3 regions of the Micromonospora sp. NPDC005163 genome follow, and region 3 is predicted to be linked to each of the others. Evidence: riboswitches for the same ligand, from Rfam matches in the RefSeq annotation. Region 3 holds a riboswitch; each other region holds the start of a gene.
The links. Region 3 has a riboswitch for cobalamin ahead of cobO (cob(I)yrinic acid a,c-diamide adenosyltransferase). Riboswitches for the same ligand answer to the same signal wherever they lie in the genome.

Region 1 (6,373 bases), on a different contig from region 3:
GCCTCTCCGAACTTCTCCGATCCCGGCGATGGGACGCCAGCCAGGCTGGGCTGGAGATGACGGACGCCGCGCTTCGGGGCAGCAGCCGGTTGGCGGACCTCTACCTGTCGGCTGAGCCGCTGGTCAACGAGCAGGACAGGATCGAGGCGCCCCTGCTGACCAACCCCACCCTGACCGCCGACAATCTCGATCAGGCGGCCGACGAGATCGAAGCACAGCAGCTCGGTTCCGACTTCTCCGTGGAGAACGACCAGGCGAGCAGCCGGGCGCACGCCTACTGGCGGCGCACCTCACCCCGATCGTCCGACGGCGAACACACCTCCGTGACCTGCACGCTGACCCTGCGAGACGCGACCGGGGTGCGCCCAGGCAGCGTCATCGCCTTCGCGCTCGCCGTGGCCACCACGATCTACCTCGTCGGCGCTCTGCTCGCGGGAAGTCCGTGGCCCTACGGCCGTTTCGCCAACGGTTCCTCTAACGCGGACGCGGTGGTCGCGGTACTTCTGCTGGTGCCCGGATTCCTCTACACGAGGCTCGACCTCCCGATGCGACACACGATTCTCGGGCACCTTCGACGACAGTCCCGGCGCCTGGCGCACCTGTCCATCGCGTCGGCCGTGGGAGCCTCCGCGGTCATCGCCACCGACGTCCACGGCTCCGCGCTGGGCGGGATGCTCGCCCTGACGACGGCGCTTCCGCTTCTGGCGGCGGCAATCCTGCACCGGCGCCTTGCCAAGCACCGCGACCTCGCACCCGCGCGCCTGTCCGCTCCGAGATGGCTTCTTACGCCGGCCGCCAAGCCAGTGCCGACGGACGCCGTTTTCCAATCGACTGGATGGCATCATGAGTGACGAAGAAGAAGCCTCCCCCGCCGCGTTGGCCGATCTCGCCCGAGCTGGATTTCTGATGGCGAGGCAGTCCCTGATGCAGGTGAACTTCGAGGTGCACCACGTCCTGGATCGGGGCGGCTACCTTCGTGACCTGTTCGACGACCGGGTTGCTGCCGGCCGGTCTCCGCTACCGCAACCCGACCATGGCGTGGCGAACGGCAGCCGCGAAGCGCCGCCACCACCGGGCCAGACTCCGCGCGAGACCCTCTCCGCCGCCGCGCACGGGGTCGGGCTGGTCATCGGGACGTACGTCGGCGCACTCCCGCAGGGTATGCAGCGTCGGCGCCGGGGCAGCGATCTTCCGGTGGCACTCAGAGTCGATGACCGGTCGTCCGACTCGTGGGTCTTCCAGGGCACCGCGTGGCCCAACCCGACCTTCATCTACGAGTCGGGGCAGAAGTTCGAGGGCCTCATCCTGATTCAGGAGAAGACCACCCGGCGGTCGAGCTTCCAGAGTCGGGCGATCGCCGAGTTGATCGCGGAGGTATCGAGGATCGCCGCCGAGCACAAGGCACCTCTACTGTCCGTGCAGGGCCCGGTTCAGCTGCCCGCTCGGCCCGACGACGGGGAATGGCCGGTACCGTCCGTCGTCGCGGTGCGTTTCGCCATGGCGCTCCGACGTGCCGGCGCCGAACGGCGCCTCAAGCTCTCCGAGGCGTTCGCGGAGTTCGCCGGCAAACGCGGTTACGGGTTCTGGCGGGCCGACATCCGGCCGGGCCACCGGCAAGGCAACTGGTATCTGGTCCGCCCGCACGACCGGTCGAGGGCCGAGAAGTACGCGGCCCGGGCCCGATGGGACGACGTGGAACCGCGGTGTTCCCTGCCCATCACCTTCGTCGGACCCGCCCGCGTCGGATCGACCAGCGCGATCATGTCGTACCTTCGCGAGTTCCCCGAACTGGGCGTGCTGGCCTGCTCGATCATCTCGCTGGACGACCTCGCCTTCATCCACCTGCAACTCGCCGTCAACCGGCTCCCACCCGGAGGAACCCAGGAGTTCGAGAGCGACCTGCGCCGTCGTGTCCGATCGGCGGGCGGGGACGACATGGAGGGCCGGACCAGTGCTCCGCAGGAGTTGCTCCCCGAGATCCTGCCGCTGGTGACGGGAAACGGCAATGGCAAGCCCGGCCTTGACAAGCTCACCGGCCTGACTGACCGCGCAGGCGACTATCAGGTCCTCACCGGGCCGACCATGCTCGTTCGACACGAGGGGAATGACCGCATCCCACTCTGGTTCTCCTGGCGGGCCGCGGGCACCGACGACGGTCTCGCCGCACCCCTGATCGCCTTCATGGACGCACTCGCGGTGACGGGCCTAGCTCCCGCCCGCGGGGGAGCGAAGGAGATCGGGGCCCAGCCGAATCTCGACTACCTGGTGTGCCGGGATGTCGGCGAGTCGACCCTGCGCGGGCGAGGGAAGATCACTCTTCCCCGCCGTGTCCTCCGTCAATTCGCGGACACCAGACCCGACGTCATCGGCCCCCGGATATCCACCAACCTGGAGGATGCCTGGCGCGTGGAACTGGGCCGATACGCGCTACCGGGCGGCGTGGAAGTCTCGGTGGCGTGGATGGAGTACCGCCTCAACAACTCGACAACCTTGATGTGATCCCAGCCGGTGCGGACATCAGGGCATGGTTGTCGGGGTTGCCGCGCCGACGGGGCCGCCGAAGACCACCGCGCCATGACCAGCGCATCCGCTGCGGTGACCTCTTCGGCGGACCCGAAGGGGTCGGCTATCGCCGTCACGTGACTGGCCCTGACGCACCCTATGCCGATGAGCGTGCGTTCAGTCGAGCCAGCAGATCACCGCATCGCCGTCTTTGGCGGCTGCGGCGAAGAAGCTTCGGGCGCCTGGCAGATAGTGCGCCACCCACGCCAGCTCGCCGGGTTTTTCCCAGGTTCCAGGGTAAATCTCGGCGCGCTTCAACTCCTGCGGGTCGACGCCGCGGATGAGATCGTCTTCGGTGAGTGCGGCCAGTTGCGAGGCAGCACCCGCTACCTGGACCGGTGTCAGATAGGAGGGCGGCCCGTAGCCCCAGTCGTCCTCGAGGTTTTCGAGGAAGTCGAACATCTCGTCGCTGTCGGGTTCGACGTCTGGCAACTCCACGAACCTCTCGGCTCCCAGGACCAGCGGAATCCCGAAGCCAAGCCGGTCGAGTAGGAAGTCGAGCCCGTTCCATGCCTTGTCGGTGGCGGTCCAGCGTCCGGAGTTGTCGTCCCGTTCCGTCATCGCGATCTCGTAGGCCCAGCCGAGGTTGGTCCTGGCACATTCCAGTTCGTCCGGGGAAACGCGCATCCAGTTGCCGTTCATGCTCACGACGCCAGCCTAGAATCCGGCTGCGACAGTTCCCGCAACAGCGGGCGCGGCGAGGAAACGCCGGACCTGCTGCTGCGTGGCGCGGATGAACCGAGCTGCCGCGTCATGGTCGCCCCGACCCGCCGCGAGGGCCCACGCGGTAATTTCGTCACCATCCGTCACCTGGTACCTCCGTGTCCGGTGCCGCCGGCGTCAAGGGCTACGACATCCGCGGCCAAACAATACGACGGGTTGTAGTAGGTGTTCGGGTGAGCGTACGGGACGCCTTTCGCGGCCCCCGGTCACCGGTACGCGCGAATGGTGTCGCTGGATCAACCCGGTGCCGGTCAGCGACACCTCGAATGGCCTGGTCGCTGCCCGGGTCTGCGCCGGTGGCGGCGCGGCCGCGGCGTACGCGCCAGGTACGTGGTGGTCGACGCCCAGGACGAGGGGCAGTTGCGTGCGGTCAAAGAAGACCACGAATTTGAATATCTTCATCATGTGGATGACGACGCCCGCTCTGCCTCGCGGTCGCGTTGGTTGGGCTGCGTCGCGGACCCGCTATGCTCCTGACGGCGCTGGTTCGCCCGGTCGTGACTGGCTGGGCGTCGTAAGAGGGAACCCGGTGTGAGTCCGGGACTGCCCCGCAGCGGTGAGTGGGAACGACCGCCGTCATCAGCACTGGGCCAGAGGCCTGGGAAGCGACGGCCAGTAGGAGACCGGCGCAGCCGGCCATGCCCGCGAGTCCGAAGACCTGCCCGTGCCGCGTACACAACCGTGTGCGCTGCCGTCGGCCTCGCGGGTGGGCTGGGCGGGTGACGTGCCGCGCGCGCTGTGCGTGGGTGCGTGCTCGTCAGCGTGTGTCCGCGTTCCGACGGTGTGGTTTCCCGAGGGACGGACTACCGCTGTGCACGACACCGCCACGATCGCCGGCCGAGCGCCGTCGGCGTCACACCTGACCCTGTCGCAGATCATGGATCAGCACCACACCAACCTCATGGGTACGGTGCACGGTGGCCGGATCCTCAACCTCATCGACTCCGTCGCCGGGGTGGTCGCCGCCCGCCATTCCGACGGACCGGCCGTCACCGCCGCCATCGACGAGACCGCGTTTCTCCGGGCGGTCCGGGTTGGCGACGTGGTCCATGTGGACGCTCGCATCACGTGGGCCGGGCGCAGCTCGATGGAGGTTGCGGTCAAGGTGACCGCTGACCGGTGGGACCGGGCGGTGCCGCCCACCGACGTGGCCACCGCGCACCTGGTGATGGTCGCCATCGATGACAACGGCCAGCCGCGTACGGTGCCGCCGCTGCTGCCGGAAACCGACGGAGACCGGCGCCGGTACCGAGAGGCGGAGATCCGCCGGGAGCACCGGTTGACTCTGAGGCGGGCGCTGCTTGACGGCGCCGGGGAGGGCTGAGACGTGCTCGGCCTCTCCGTGCCGGCATTGGCCGGCTACCTGGCCGCGATCGTCGTCCTCATGGTGACTCCCGGCCCGGACATGATGTTCGTGCTGGCCAACGCCACCCGCTACGGCACTCGCGCCGGGGTGGTGGCCGCGCTCGGCGTCGCCGCGGGGGAGGCGGTGCATGTGGCGGCGGTCGTCTGCGGTCTCGCCGCGGTGATCTCAGCCTCGCCGGTGCTGTTCACGGCAATCCGCTGGCTTGGCGCGGCATACCTGATCATCCTCGCGGTGCAGGCCCTGCGTGGCGCCGGCACTTCGGCTTCCGATGCGTCGCAGCCCGGTGGTCGTGCCGGGCGCGCCTTCCTGCGTGGACTGGTCACCAACCTGCTCAACCCCAAGATGATTTTGTTCAGCGTGGCGTTCCTGCCCCAGTTCGTCGATCCGGCGGCGGGCAACACCACCGCCCAGCTGGTGCTCCTTGGCGCGCTGTTCGTCACGGTGCAGCTCACGGTCGACATCGCCTTGGGCGCGGGCGCCGGGCGACTCGCCGGCCGCCTCGCCGACGGCCGCTGGCCGCGGCGGATCAACCGAGTCTGCGCGGTCGCGTTCGTCGCGCTCGGACTACGACTGGCGGTCGGCTCGTAGCGGCGGCAGCCAAGTGGCCGGCGGATTCGGCTCGTCGTCCCCGGGGTCGCCGTCGGACGATGTCATCGGGCAGCAGCACGCGGCTGACGAGCCGGTCGAGACGACGTTGCGCGGGCCGGACGACGCAGGTACCACTCGGCCACGGCAAGGTTGATCAACCAACCGGCGAGCACCAGGCCGGCGCGAACGTTCCCATCGGGCTGTTCGCCGGTCGCGACAAGGTACGGCGCGTGCGTGAACGCCTGGGTGCCGGCGCCGAGGCCGATCGCGTAGCCGCGCACCATCCAGCGGCGGTGCTGGGCGAAGTGCCGGCGTAGCGCGGCGGCGAGGCCGAGCAGGATCGAGCCGGCCATGGCCGAGCCGAAGACGAGCCGCATGCCGGCGAGCACGTCGTTGTCATGGGCCGGAAGGTCGTACGCGAACGCCATCCAGACGCCGGAGAGCGCGACCGTCAGTCCGCAGGGGACAAGCACCCGGCCGGCGAGGCGGTGCCAGCGGCGACGGCGCAGGCCGGGTACGAACTGGAAGGCTCCGAGAGTCGTGTAGACCACCGCGCCGACGATGTGCAGCACCACCGGCAGCGGGTCGGCGACGAAGCGAGCGTTCGCCGGGGTGACCTCCGGTCCGGTGCCCAGCTCGGTGAGCCGTCCCGCACCAGCGATCATCGGTATCAGGCCCAGCAGGATCAACGCGGCCGGTAGCCGCCACTCGCGCATCGTCATGCCATCGATGGTGGACGCGGCACCCGCCCCGGCTCATCGGCACATGGGCCGCAATCGGGCCGGCCCATGGTCGTACGCGGTCGTCGTACTTGTGCCGGTCACCAACGCGTCCGACGGCGGTTGGTCTCGTACGCCCACATCGCCACCTCGACCCGGTTACGCACACCGAGCTTGGTCATCAGGCTGGTGATGTGCGACTTGACCGTGCTCAACGTGATGTAGAGCTCGTCGGCGATCTCCTTGTTGGTGCGTCCCCGCGCGACGGCGACCAGTACCTGCTCCTCCCGGTCGGTGAGCGCCTCGATGGGCTGCTTCGGCGGCGCGGCTGGACCCGCGTCGGCGAACGCCTTCAGCAGCCGCGTGGTGACGCTCGGCGCGATCAGCGCATCCCCGTTGGCGGCCGCGTGCACGG
Region 2 (6,373 bases), on a different contig from region 3:
CCGCCTCCTCGAACAGCTGCCGGGACAGGTAGAGGCGACCCTCCGGGCTGTTGACGTGCTGGTAGAGGTTGAGCACGAGGTTGTTGGCGACGATGGTGTCGCCGGTGGCGAAGAACGCGACCAGCCGGCTGACCAGGTGCCGCTCCGCGGGGGAGAGCTTGTCGAGGTCGGCGAGGTCGGCGTGCAGGTCGACCTCCTCGACCGTCCAGGTGTTGCGGATGGCGTCGCGGAACCGGTCGAAGAAGTGCGGGTAGCGCATCGGGCGGAGGGTGAGGTCCATCCCGGGGTCGAGCAGCATGTGCGTGGTCCTCGTGTCGGTGGTGGTGTCGGCGGCGGTCACTGGCAGGCCTCGCACGACTCGGGGTTCTCCAGGGAGCAGGCCAGCGCCTCCGGGTCGGTCGCCACGGGTACGGCGAGGGCGACGGTGGCGGGTGCGACGGTGGCCTGCTGGATCCGGGTGGCCGGGCGGGACCGCAGGTAGTAGGTCGTCTTCAGCCCGGCCTTCCAGGCGTACAGGTACATCGAGGAGAGCTTGCCGATGGTCGGCGAGGCCAGGAACAGGTTCAGCGACTGCGACTGGTCGATGAACGGCGCGCGAGCCGCGGCCAGGTCGATCAGCGCCCGCTGCGGCAGCTCCCACGCGGTGCGGAACAACTCCCGCACGGCGGCCGGTAGCTCCGCGATGTCCTGCACCGACCCCTCGGCGCGCTTGATCGCCGACCGGACGGGCTCGGTCCACAGGCCACGGGACTTCAGCTCGCGTACCAGAGCGGTGTTGACCTGGAGAAACTCCCCCGACAGGGTCTCGCGCTTGAACAGGTTGGACACCTGCGGCTCGACGCACTCGTAACAACCGGCGATCGAGGCGATGGTCGCGGTCGGGGCGACCGCCACCAGCAGTGAGTTGCGCAGCCCGTACGCCTCGACCCGCTCCCGCAACGCGGTCCACCGGTCGGTCTGCGTCCCCTGGACGCCCCACAGGTCGGGCTGCAACTGCCCCCGCGCCGCCCGCGTCTGCCCGTACGCCGGGTGCGCGCCGAAGCGCCGCGCCAGATCGGCGGAGGTCTCCAGGGCGGTCAGGTACAACTCCTCGCTGACCCGGGTGGACAACTCCCGCGCGGCCGGCGAGTCGAACGGCAACCGCAGCGCGAAGAACACGTCCTGCAGGCCCATCAGCCCGAGCCCGACCGGCCGCCAGCGGGGGTTGCTCGCCGCCGCCTGCGCGGTCGGGTAGTAGTTGATGTCGATGACCCGGTCGAGGAACGTGACCGCGGTACGGACCGTGGCGCGCAGTCGCTGCCAGTCGATGACGCCGTCGGTGACGTGGGCGGCGAGGTTCACCGAGCCGAGGTTGCACACCGCGGTCTCGGCGTCGCTGGACACCTCGATGATCTCGGTGCAGAGGTTGGACAGGTGCACCACGTTGCCCGGTTCGGCGGTCTGGTTGCACAGCCGGTTGGCGGCGTCCTTGAAGGTCATCCACCCGTTGCCGGTCTGCGCCAGGGTGCGCATCATCTTCCCGTACAGCTCCCGCGCCGGGACCTGCCGCACGTAGCGGCCCTGCGCCTCGGCCTCCCGGTACGCGACGTCGAACCGCTCGCCCCACAGGTCGGGCAGTTCCGGCACCTCGTTCGGGTCGAACAGCGACCACACCTCGTCGGCCTCGACCCGGCGCATGAACTCGTCGGGGATCCAGTTGGCCAGGTTGAGGTTGTGGGTGCGCCGGGCGTCCTCGCCGGTGTTGTCCCGCAGTTGCAGGAACTCCTCGATGTCCGGGTGCCACGGCTCCAGGTAGACACACGCCGCGCCCTTGCGCCGGCCGCCCTGGTTGACCGCGGCGACGCTCGCGTCCAGCGTGCGCAGCCACGGCACGATCCCATTGGACTGCCCGTTCGTGCCGCGGATCAGCGCGCCCCGGGACCGGACCCGGGAGTACGCGATGCCGATGCCGCCGGCGAACTTGGACAGGTTGGCGACCTGCGCGTACCGCTGGTAGATCGAGTCCAGCTCGTCGCGCGGGGAGTCGACCAGGTAGCAGGAGGACATCTGGGTGTGCCGGGTGCCGGAGTTGAACAGCGTCGGCGAACTGGGCAGGTAGGCCAGGCTGGACATCAGCCGGTAGAAGTCGACCGCCTCGTCCGGCGTACGGGACAGCCCGCAGGCCACCCGCAGCAGCCAGTACTGCGGCGTCTCCAGCACCAGCCGGCTGGTCGGGTGGCGCAGCAGGTACCGGTCGTACACCGTGCGCAGGCCGAAGTACTCGAACCGCAGGTCGCCGTCCGGGTCGACGGCGTCGTCGAGCGTCCGGCCGTGCGCGGCGACGAAGGCGGCGGTCTCGTCTCCGATCAGTCCCTCGGCATGGCCCATCCGGATCGCCGTGCTGAACGAGGTGATGCCCTGCCGGTGCACCTCCTTGTCGACGTAGCCGGCCAGAAGCCGGGCGGCCAGCCGCGAGTACTGCGGCTCCTCGCCGATCATCTCGGCCGCGGTCTGGATGGACAGCCGGTCCAGCTCCGCGGTGGTCGCGCCGTCGTAGAGGCCGCTGATCGTCCGGGTCGCCACCCGCAGCGGGTCGACGTCGGTCAGGTCGTCGGTCCACCGCTCGACCGCGCGGACGATCTTGTTGACGTCCACCGGTTCGCTGGCGCCGTCGCGCTTGCGGACGTGCATCTGCGTCCGCCGCCGGCCCGGCAGGTCGGTGTCGCCGCCGGTCGGGACCACCTGGGTGACTGTCACCACTCACTCCTCGCGAGTTCGAGACCTGATGGCCCTCGGACGCGAGGAGACAGACACCGGCGGACGCCACGCCGGGCGTGGGTCAGGGGGCGTCGGCCGTCCCACGCGGCGTCGGGCCGCCGCCCACCCGGGTGCGGGTGCACGGCGCGCTGGCAGGTCTTCGGACTCGTGGGCACGACCGGGCTCGCCGGTCTCCTACTGGCCGTCGCTTCCCAGGCCGCTTGGCGGCCCAGTGCTGATGACGGCGGTCGTTCCCACTCACCGCTGCGGGGCAGTCCCGGAATTCCACCGGGTTCCCTCTTGCCTCGACCACTGCAGACGAGCGGCCGAACCAGCTGCGTCGACACCATATATAGGGACGACGCCGTTGTCACACCCCACATCTCGGGTATCGGCGTGTCGGCGGTCGAGTCAGTGACGACGGTCACCGGCCCGGACGCCCCCGCCGGGCGGGGTCATGGTCGACGCTAGCAGCGCGCGGGGCGGGCCGTGATCCGCCCCGCCCCGCGCGCTACCGCTACCGCCGACTCAGTTCGTGACGGTGAAGGGCAGCGCGACCCGCGTCACCGACTCGGCCCCCGCCAGCGTGATCACGGTCGAGCCGGCCTTCGCCGCCCCGGGGACGCTGACCGTCGCACCGGCGATGACACCGTCACCATTCGCGCGCACGGTGCTGACCGCGAGGCCGTCACCGAAGCTGACCGTGACCGCCTCGTTCGGAGCGAACCCGGCGCCGTCGACCGTGATCGACGTACCGTGCGGTCCCGCGGTGGTCGTCAGCGCCGCCTGCGGATCGTAGGTCGGCTTCTCCTGCTGACCGGTCACCTGGACGGTGGCCGTCGCCGGCGTCCGGGAGGACGCGCCGGTGGCGGTGACGGAGTACCGGCCGGGCTCGGCGTCACCGGACGTCGCGACGGAGGCGCGTACCGCTCCCGCCGCGGACGCCGCGACCTTGACGGTCCGCGCCGGACTGGTGCCGAGAGTCACGGTCACCTGCTCACCGGCCGCGAACCCGCTGCCGTTGACGGTGACCGCGTCACCGGTTGTCACGGTGGCCGACGTCGACACCGCGATCGCCGGCTGGAGTCCGCCCCGCGCCACGGTCACCGTGAAGGTCGCGGTGCTGCTCGACGACGTGTCCCACGCGGTGACGTGCACCGTGTAGGTGCCCTCCTGCGCATAGGTGTGCCGTCCGCTCAGCGCGCCGTCCGGGCCGACCGTGACGTCGTCCGGAACCGTGCCGTCGCCCCACTGCACCCGGGCGTGGAAGCCCGTCGTGCCGGGAACGCCGCCGCTCACCGAGCCGAGCGTGGCCGCGAGGACCTGCCCGGCGTCGGCCGTCTGGTCGCTCGGGGCGGTGGTCACCAGCGCGGCGGCCGGAGTGCCGTCGTTCGCGACGGCGAACACGTGGATCCGGCCCGCCGAGCCGGGGTCGCCGGTCTGCGTCGGCAGGGTCACCGAGACGAGCGTCTTGCCCGCCGGGATCTGGTACGGCGCGGTGGCGAACAGGAACGGCTGCGCGCCGTCCCGGCTCGTGCCGCTCAACCGGTACGCGGCCTTGGCGACGACGATGTTGCCGTACGACGGAGTGCCGTTGGCGTTGCCGCCCAGCGTCCAGTCACTCATCTGGATCGGGATGCTGGCCGTGCTGCCGTCGCTGAACGTCGCCGTGCCGGTGCTGTTCTGATTGCCCTGCGTGCCGGCGCCGATGAACGAGATGCTCCGGGCGTCGGTCGGCAGGTCGAGAACGACCGTCCTGCCGTTGCCGGTGGTGTTGTCCGGCTGCCCCGCCGGGACCACCGGCAAGGTGAACTGCAGGTCCGTTCCGGGCACCTGGTGCCGCTGGCCCTGGGTCACGCCGGCCGCCGTCAGGGCGGCCCGCGAGTACGCCCACGACTTGGCGTCGCAGTTCGCCGCGAGGGCGCCCTCGTCACCGATGCAGACGGTGTCGAACGCCGCGGTGAGGCCGGAGCTCGGCGCGTAGGCCACGTCGACGCCGACCGTGACCGAGCCCTGGCCGGTGCCGTCGGTCACCGTGACGCTCGCCTGGTGGTGACCCGGCGTGGCGTACGTGTGCGAGCCGCTGACGCTGTAGACGGCCCGCGAGCTCAACGTCAGGGTGCCCTCGGTGGTCGGTGAGCCGTCACCCCAGTCGATCGTGGCCCGGTAGCCGCTGGCGGTACCCCCGGTGACGGAGGCCAGTGGCACCGAGACGGGTGCGCCGGACGTCGCGTGCACGCTGCCCGCGGCGGTCACCGTGATGTCGCCGCCACCAATCTCGAAGTCGCCTCCGGCGAGCAACTCGATCTCGGCGAGGTTGGCCTGCGCGGCGCCGGCGGTCCTGCTGACGACGAGACGGAACTGGGCGTACCGTCCCGGCCTGTCGATGGTGAACGGACGGGTCTGGTTGCGCCACCGGAACGCCTCGCCCTTGCGGGAGTCGACGGTGCTCCAGGTGATGCCGTCATTGGAGCCCTGCAACCGCCAGTCCGCCGGATCGCCCGCACTGGCACCGGAGGTGAGGGTGTAGTGGCTCGGCTTCTGCCTGGCGCCACGGGAGGCCCAGCTGACCTGCGGCGTCGCGGTGGTGAACGTCAGCTGCGTGGTCGACGAGTCGTCGAACAGCTTCGACGCGTCCTGGCCGCCCGTCGCGTTGGCGGTGCCGAGACCGGGGCCGGTGACGTCCTGCAGCGGCTTGGGCGCCTTGTCGCCCCTGGTCAGCGACGGCGGCGCGTCGTTCTTGCCGCTGCCCCAGGACGACGGCTTGGGGCCCATCTGGAAGTCGATCGTGCCGCCCTTGGCGAACGCGCTCACGTCGACGGACAGCTCGCGCTGCTTCTTCCCGTTGACCGTGACGCCCTGCACGTAGACGTTCTTGGTGCTGTTGTCCGGCGCGTTGACGACGATGTCGCCGCTCGTGCGGTGGACGGTCATCTTTGTGAACTGCGGCGAGCCGATGGCCCAGTGGGACGATCCGGCCTGCAGCGGGTAGATGCCCAGCGAGCTGAGGATGTACCAGGACGACATCTCGCCGTTGTCCTCGTCGCCCAGGTAGCCCTGGCCGATCTCGCTGCCGACGTAGAGGCGCTGCAGGATCTCCCGTACCGCCGCCTGCGTCTTCGCCGGCGCGCCGGCGAAGTTGTACATGTACGGGATGTGGTGCGACGGCTGGTTGCTCATGCCGAGCTGTCCCATCCGCACCGCGCGCGCCTCGAGCATCTCGTGGATCGTGCCGCCGTACCCGCCGGGTCGGTCGGCGTTCTCCGGGGTGGCGAAGAACTGGTCGAGCTTGTCGCGCAGCGCCTTCTGCCCGCCGTGCAGGTTGGCCAGTCCCTGGCCGTCCTGCTGGGCGGTGAACGCGAAGTTCCACCCGTTGGTCTCGGTGTAGACGCCGCCCCAGTCCAGCGGGTCACCGGCGAGGAAGTTGCCGGACGCGTCCCGGCCCTGGAAGAGCTTCGTCTTCGGGTCGAAGAGGTGGACGTAGTTGCGGGCGCGCTCTAGGAAGTACCGTGACTCGTCCTTGAGCCGCTGGCGCTCCGACTTCGGCGTGGCCGGGTCCTTGGCCAGGGCCGCGCCCATGTTGCCGATGCCGTAGTCGTTGATGAAGCCTTCCAGCGCCCACGACACCGACTCTCCG
Region 3 (6,373 bases):
CTGACCGCGGCCGGCTTCAGCGAGGTCGGCACGGTGTGGCGCGGCGGCACGGACGCCGCGGTCGCCGGGGTGCGCTGACCCACCAGCCCCGCCGGCCGGCGTCTGCCGCGCCGGTCGGCCCGGCGCTCGGTGGGTGGACGATATGCTGACGCCGGAGCAGGAGCGCTCCCGGCGGTGGGGCCCGCCGTCCCGGGGACACCGGGAGAACCGCGACGCCGCTCGCCAACGGTCCCTGCCAGTGACACCGTGCTGGTGGGGAGGCATCATGTCCGGACCGCTCGACCCGCGTACCGACCCCGACGTCGACCTGCGCGTCCCCGTCGACCGTGGCGAGCTGAAGGCTCATCCCGCGGCGGTGCTCGCGGCGATCGCGGCGGGCGGGGTGCTCGGCGCGCTGGCCCGGGCCGGCCTGCAACACGCCCTCCCCCACGCGCGGACCGGTTTCCCGTGGGCGACCTTCGGCATCAACCTGACCGGCTGCCTGCTGATCGGCGTCCTGATGGCGGTGCTCGGGCACGTCGGCGGCGGTCGACCGCTGGTCCGCCCGTTCCTCGGGGTCGGGGTGCTCGGCGGGTTCACCACCTTCTCCACCTACGCCGTGGACGTGCAGCAGGCGGTGGTCGCGGGCGCCCCGGTCACCGCGCTGGCGTACCTGGCCGCGACGGTGCTCGGCGCCCTGGTCGCGGTGTGGCTGGGTGACGCCGCCGCCGCTCGACTGCTCGACCGGGACCGCGACGACGGGCGGGCCGTCCGGTGACCGTGCTGCTCATCGTGCTCGGGGCGGCCGTCGGCGCGCCGCTGCGCTACCTCACCGACCGGGCCGTGCAGGCCCGGCACCACTCGGCGTTCCCGTGGGGGACGTTGACCGTCAACGTGTTCGGATCGCTGCTGCTCGGCGTACTCGTCGGGCTGCCGGCCGGCCCGGCGGTCAGCGCGCTGCTCGGCACCGGCTTCTGCGGCGCGCTGACCACCTACTCCACCTTCAGCTACGAGACGCTGCGGCTGACAAGGACCGGCAACCGGCTCCTCGCGCTGGCCAACGTGCTGGGCAGTGTGACCGCCGGGCTCGCCGCCGCGACCGTCGGCTACGTCCTCGCCCGGGCCCTGACCGGCTGACCCGTTCCCGGCCAGCGGAGACCGCTGCGGCCGTCCGGGCCGGCGCGGTCGTCGCCCATCGGGCGGGGCAGCGGCCACGACTCGGCGGCGGCGCTCACCACTCGATGCCCTTCTGGCCCTTCTGGCCGGCGTCCATCGGGTGCTTGACCTTGGTCAGCTCGGCCACCAGGTCGGCGGCGGCCACCAGGCGCGGGTCGGCGTCCCGGCCGGTGATGACCACGTGTTGGAAGCCGGGACGGTCGGCCAGGGTGGCCACCACCTCGTCGACGTCCACCCAGCCCCACGTCATCGGGTAGGTGAACTCGTCCAGCACATACAGCCCGTAGCGCTCGGCGGCCAGGTCGCGTTGGATCTGCCGCCAACCCTCCAGGGCGTCCGCGGCGTGATCGGCGTCGCCGCCACGCTGGATCCAGGACCAGCCCTCGCCCATCTTGTGCCACGCCACCGGCGCGCCGTGACCGGTGCGCTCGTGCACCTCGCCGAGGGCCCGGAAGGCGTTCTCCTCCCCCACCCGCCACTTGGCGCTCTTGACGAACTGGAACACCCCGACCGGCAGGCCGGCTGCCCACGCCCGCAGCGCCAGCCCGAAGGCGGCGGTGGACTTTCCCTTCATCTGTCCGGTGTGGACCATCAGCAGCGGCCGGTGACGTCGCTGCCGGGTGGTCAAACCGTCGGCGGGCACCGTGCTCGGCTTTCCCTGCGGCATCAGGCGGTACGACCGGGGCCGGGTGCGGCGGTGGGTGCGGCGGAGCGCCCGCCGAGCGGATCATGACGGTGTCCGTCAATGAAAGAGACGCCGTGCGTCATCGGGTCCTCCTCGGGTGTCCACGCCCTGGGGTACATCCCGACGGCCGAAGTATCCTGGCTTCCGAATCGACGCTCTCCCCCGGCCTTCCAACCGCAGACACGCGGCCGTGACTCACGAGGGGGGATCGCTCCCCGGTGACAGTGGCGGGACCGCGTCGGAATCACACCGACTTCCTTCACTGCCGTCAGGCCGCGAATGCTGCCACACCCGTCCGTCGCCGGTCAACGCCGACCCCGGCCTGGCCAGGCGAATGACTCTCATCGATATCTGGCGGTTGAGGCGTGCTCGGACGCCGCATCGGAACGCCCCGGGTCAATGCGACGCGTCCTTTGCTCTGCTTCAGCCAGCGCAACAGTGACGACGCCTTTTCGTTGCGCCCGGGTAAGCAGAGCAAAGGGTGCGCACACGTCCTCTGGCCTGCCCCGATCGCCCGGTGGGACGGCGGCTCACGGCCACCTCGACGGACGCGGCCACGCTCACCGGGCGTGGCGTTCCGGGTGGGCACGGCTCCAGGTGCGCATCCGTTCCGGGTAGCCGGTGCGGGCCGCCTCGTACAGCGGCACCGCGTGCTTGCGGGCGATGGCGCCCGCCGCACGCGGGGTGCCAGTACGGCGACGGATCCACTCGCCGTCGTGTGCGATCGCCACCACCGTGGTGTCGGTGGCGGTGGTCTCCGGCTCCAGGTAGAACTCCACCCCCCGCCGGCTGGCGATGAACGCCTCGAGCGCGGCGAGGTCGTCCCGGGTCGCCTCCCGGTCCAGCTTCGTGGGGGTCGCCTCGGCGCCCCGGGCCCGCCGACTGAACCAGCCCATGACCGACCCCTCTCCTCGACGCCCATCCAGTGCACCACCGTTTCCTGGCAATACGCTGCACGCCGGGTGAGAGTGGGCTGACCGAGCCGCGGCTGGAACCCGCAGCGCGTGAGCGGTGTCATGAAGGTGACCCAACCGGAGGTACCCCTGGACGACGACGTGCTCGTCACCCGCGCTCGGGCAGGTGACCTGGAGGCGTACGACCTCCTGGTCGCCCGGCACACCGCGTCCGCGTACCGGACGGCGGTGCTACTCGGCGCGGGCTCGGACTCCGAGGACGTCATCCAGGAGGCCTTCGTGAAGGGGTACCGAAAGCTCTCCCGCTACCGGGCGGAGTCGTCGTTCCGCTCGTGGCTGCTGGCGATCGTCGCCAACGAGACCCGCAACCTGCACCGGTCACGCACCCGCCGCGACGGCCTCGTCCTGCGGGCCGCGGCGGCGAACCCGGCTTCGGAGATCGCCGAGGACGACGCGGTCGGCGCGGTCCTCGCCGGGGAGCGCCGCGCCGTGCTGGTGGACGCTCTGCGCCAACTGCCGGTACGCGACCGTGAGGTGATCGTCTGCCGGTTCTTCCTCGATCTCAGCGAGGAGGAGACGGTGGCGACGTTGGGCTGGCCGCGGGGCACGGTGAAGTCGCGGACGTCCCGGGCATTGGCGAAGCTCCGCGGCTTGCTCGACCGCGAGGAGGTCCGGAGTGGATGACCTCGAGAGGGAGCTGCGTGGCCTCTCCACCTGGCTGGAGACACCCGACGCGCCCGACGTGACCACGCGCGTACGCGCTCGGCTCACCGAGCCCCCGTCCCGGCGGCGTCGGTGGCGCGCCTACGCGGCGGCGGCGCTCGTCGCCCTGCTCGTGGCGGTGCTGCCACCGGGACGGGCGGCCCTCGCCGACGCCGTCGCGGGGCTGCTGCGCTTCGCCGGAGTCACCGTTGTCACGTCGCCCGACCCGGTGCTGCCCACCGGCACCCCGTCGCCGTTGCCCGCGCAGCGAACCGCGGCCCTGGATGAGGCGCAACGGGCGGTGCGCTTCCCGATCCGCCTACCGGCGAAGCTCGGTCCGCCCGAGCGGGTGCTGGTCGCCGATCCCGACGACACGGGCGCCTACCGGGTGGCCACGCTGCTCTACCACGGGGGCGCGCTGCGCATCGACGCCTTCGATGGTCGGCTCGACCTGGCGTTCCACAAGCAGACCAGCCGGCCGGGAGCGGAGTGGGTCCAGGTCGACGGCGACTTCGCCGTCTGGGTCGGCGGCCCGCACGTCCTGGCCTACGTGGATCGCACCGGACAGGTCCGGATGGAGACCGCCCGGCTCGCCGCCTCGACCCTGATCTGGCAGGGGGCCGACGCGAGCTACCGGCTGGAGGGCGACCTCACGAGGGCCGAGGCGATCGAGATCGCCGAATCGCTGGACTAGGCGTACTCCCAGGAAAGCTCGGACGGGGAACTTGGCGGGCGCGTCCGGTGTCTTGATGGTGCGAGGACGTTCTGACTCATCGACAGGTATTCGGAAGGGGCGAGATGGGTGCATGGGGCAGGTTGCTGATGGGGTCGGTGCTCCTGCTGACGGCGTGCACGACGGCCGGCCGGTCGGCCACGCCGGTCGACGCGCCGACCAGCACGACCTCCGCGACCGCAGCGACGGGTTGCGGCCCGCGGATCGAGACGGGGTCCCTGCCCGACTGGGCGGACGCCGGGTTCAGCGGGGACGCCCGGGTCCCGCACGTCTTCGGCGCGAAGGGCGACATCGTGGCGGTGCTGTTCGCTCACCCGCTCGCTCAGGTCAGACAGGACGGGTCGAACAACAAGATCCTCTGGGTCTCCCGCCCTGCCTCGACATCGTCCGAGACGACGTCGCCGAAGGCCCTGGCGATCACCGCGACGCTGTACGGCACCGACACCAGGGTGACCCGCGAGGTCGCCGGCGGTCCGGGTCCGTCGATCATCGACATGCCGCACGCGGGTTGCTGGAAACTCGAACTCCGCTGGTCCGGGCACACCGACACGATGGATCTGGTCTACACCGACCGGCTGCCCTAGACACGTCGCCCCCTAGGCTGCGGGACGTGCCCAAGGACGTGCGGGAGGCGGCGGCCCGTAACAACGCCGAATGGTGCGACGTGGTCTGCGGCAGCCACGGGCTGGCCGGCCGGACCGACGCGGACGCCTGGTCGGTCCGCCGCCGCTCCCCAACCTGGTACCCGGACGCGGTCACGCTGCGCCCCGGCGTCGACGTCGATGCCCTGCTGGCCCGGATCGACGCCAGGCCCGGCGCCTCGGTGAAGGACAGCTTCGCCGACCTCGATCTGTCCCGGTACGGCTTCCGGGTGCTCTTCGACGCACAGTGGATCCACCGACCACCGCTGGATCCGCCCACCGGCGCTCCGCTGACCCCGGTCACCACGCCGACGGAACTCGCCGTCTGGGCGGCGGCGCACGGCGGCGGGTCGCTGTTCCGGCCGGCACTGCTGGCCGACCCCGGGGTACGGATACTGGCCCGGTACGACGACCGGGGCACGGTTCTGGGCGGCGCGGTGGTCAGCGGCGACAGCGCGTACGGGGTCTCCAACCTGTTCTCCCACACGGTGGACCCCCGCGAGATCTGGCACGGCGTCCTCGCCACCGTGCCCCGGGTACCACTGGTCGGCTACGAATCCGGCCCTGACCTGACCCCCGCCCTGACAGCGGGCTTCACCCAACAGGGCCCCCTCCGAGTCTGGCTCCGCGACTGACCCACCCCTCCCCCACCCCCCGGTGATCATGGAAGACGGCGGGGTCAGCCGAGCAGGGTCAGGTCTTCGGGGGTCAGGTGGAGGGCGGCGGCCGCCACGTTCGCCGTGAGGTGCGCCGGGTCGCCGGTGCCGGGAATGGCCAGCACGTGCGGCCCCTGGTGCAGGGTCCAGGCCAGGCGTACCTGGTGCGGGGTGACGCCGTGGGCCCGGGCGACGGCGTGCACGGCCTCGCCCTGCTCGGCGCTCGCGCCCGCCTCCCGGCCGGTGCCGGCCAACGCGAAGAACGGCACGTAGGCGATCCCCCGCTCGCCGCAGGACCTGACGAACTCGTCCTGTTCCCGGTAGGCGTCCACCCCGTAGTTGTTCTGCACGCAGACCACCGGCGCGATGTCCGCCACCTCCTCCAACTGCCCGGGCCGGACGTTGGAGAGCCCGAGGTGCCGGATCAGCCCGGCGGCGCGCAGCTCGGCCAGGGCGCCGAAACGCTCGGCCAGCGGCACCGGGCCCGGTCCCCGGCCGAGCCGCAGGTTCACCACGTCCAGGCGGTCGAGGCCGAGCCGGCGCAGGTTCTCCTCCACCTGGGCCCGCAACCGCGCCGGGGTGACCGCCTCGGTGAAGCCGCCCACCGGGTCGTACCCGAAGCCGACCTTGGTGGTGATCACCAGATCCTCGGGGTACGGGGCGAGCGCCGCCCGGATCAGCTCGGTCGCGTAGCGCGCCGGGCCGGTGCCAACCCCCAGGGTCCCGCCGGGCGAGACATAGAAGGCGGCGGTGTCGATGTGGTTGACGCCCAGCTCCACGGCGCGGCGCAGCAGCGCGATCGCTCGGCCGCGGTTCGGGTTCGCGGTGATCCGCATGGAGCCGAAGCCCATCCGGTGCACGGCGCGGTCGCCCAGGGTCCAGCTGCC

Region 1: linked by a shared signal. The riboswitch ahead of ACWD6N_RS10050 (acyl-CoA thioesterase) and the one ahead of cobO (cob(I)yrinic acid a,c-diamide adenosyltransferase) in region 3 are both predicted to bind cobalamin.
Region 2: linked by a shared signal. The riboswitch ahead of ACWD6N_RS20465 (ribonucleoside-diphosphate reductase subunit alpha) and the one ahead of cobO (cob(I)yrinic acid a,c-diamide adenosyltransferase) in region 3 are both predicted to bind cobalamin.

The regions. Positions count from the first base shown of each region.
Region 1 covers NZ_JBSFYP010000010.1:48,502-54,874, forward strand. Annotated here, with positions in the region: gene ACWD6N_RS10030 (hypothetical protein) at 1-851, shown strand, start outside; gene ACWD6N_RS10035 (hypothetical protein) at 907-2,499, shown strand; gene ACWD6N_RS10040 (YfbM family protein) at 2,680-3,204, opposite strand; partial or broken gene ACWD6N_RS10045 (RNA polymerase subunit sigma) at 3,256-3,372, opposite strand; cobalamin riboswitch at 3,752-3,965, shown strand; gene ACWD6N_RS10050 (acyl-CoA thioesterase) at 4,163-4,609, shown strand; gene ACWD6N_RS10055 (LysE family translocator) at 4,613-5,239, shown strand; gene ACWD6N_RS10060 (DUF2306 domain-containing protein) at 5,302-5,961, opposite strand; gene ACWD6N_RS10065 (response regulator transcription factor) at 6,060-6,373, opposite strand, start outside.
Region 2 covers NZ_JBSFYP010000028.1:87,954-94,326, forward strand. Annotated here, with positions in the region: gene ACWD6N_RS20460 (ribonucleotide-diphosphate reductase subunit beta) at 1-298, opposite strand, end outside; gene ACWD6N_RS20465 (ribonucleoside-diphosphate reductase subunit alpha) at 337-2,670, opposite strand; cobalamin riboswitch at 2,872-3,087, opposite strand; gene ACWD6N_RS20470 (GH92 family glycosyl hydrolase) at 3,265-6,373, opposite strand, start outside.
Region 3 covers NZ_JBSFYP010000049.1:36,301-42,673, reverse strand. Annotated here, with positions in the region: gene ACWD6N_RS27195 (class I SAM-dependent methyltransferase) at 1-78, shown strand, start outside; gene ACWD6N_RS27190 (fluoride efflux transporter FluC) at 266-757, shown strand; gene crcB (fluoride efflux transporter CrcB) at 754-1,116, shown strand; gene cobO (cob(I)yrinic acid a,c-diamide adenosyltransferase) at 1,211-1,822, opposite strand; cobalamin riboswitch at 1,949-2,125, opposite strand; gene ACWD6N_RS27175 (hypothetical protein) at 2,401-2,736, opposite strand; gene ACWD6N_RS27170 (RNA polymerase sigma factor) at 2,863-3,438, shown strand; gene ACWD6N_RS27165 (hypothetical protein) at 3,431-4,150, shown strand; gene ACWD6N_RS27160 (hypothetical protein) at 4,279-4,773, shown strand; gene ACWD6N_RS27155 (hypothetical protein) at 4,800-5,465, shown strand; gene ACWD6N_RS27150 (aldo/keto reductase) at 5,510-6,373, opposite strand, start outside.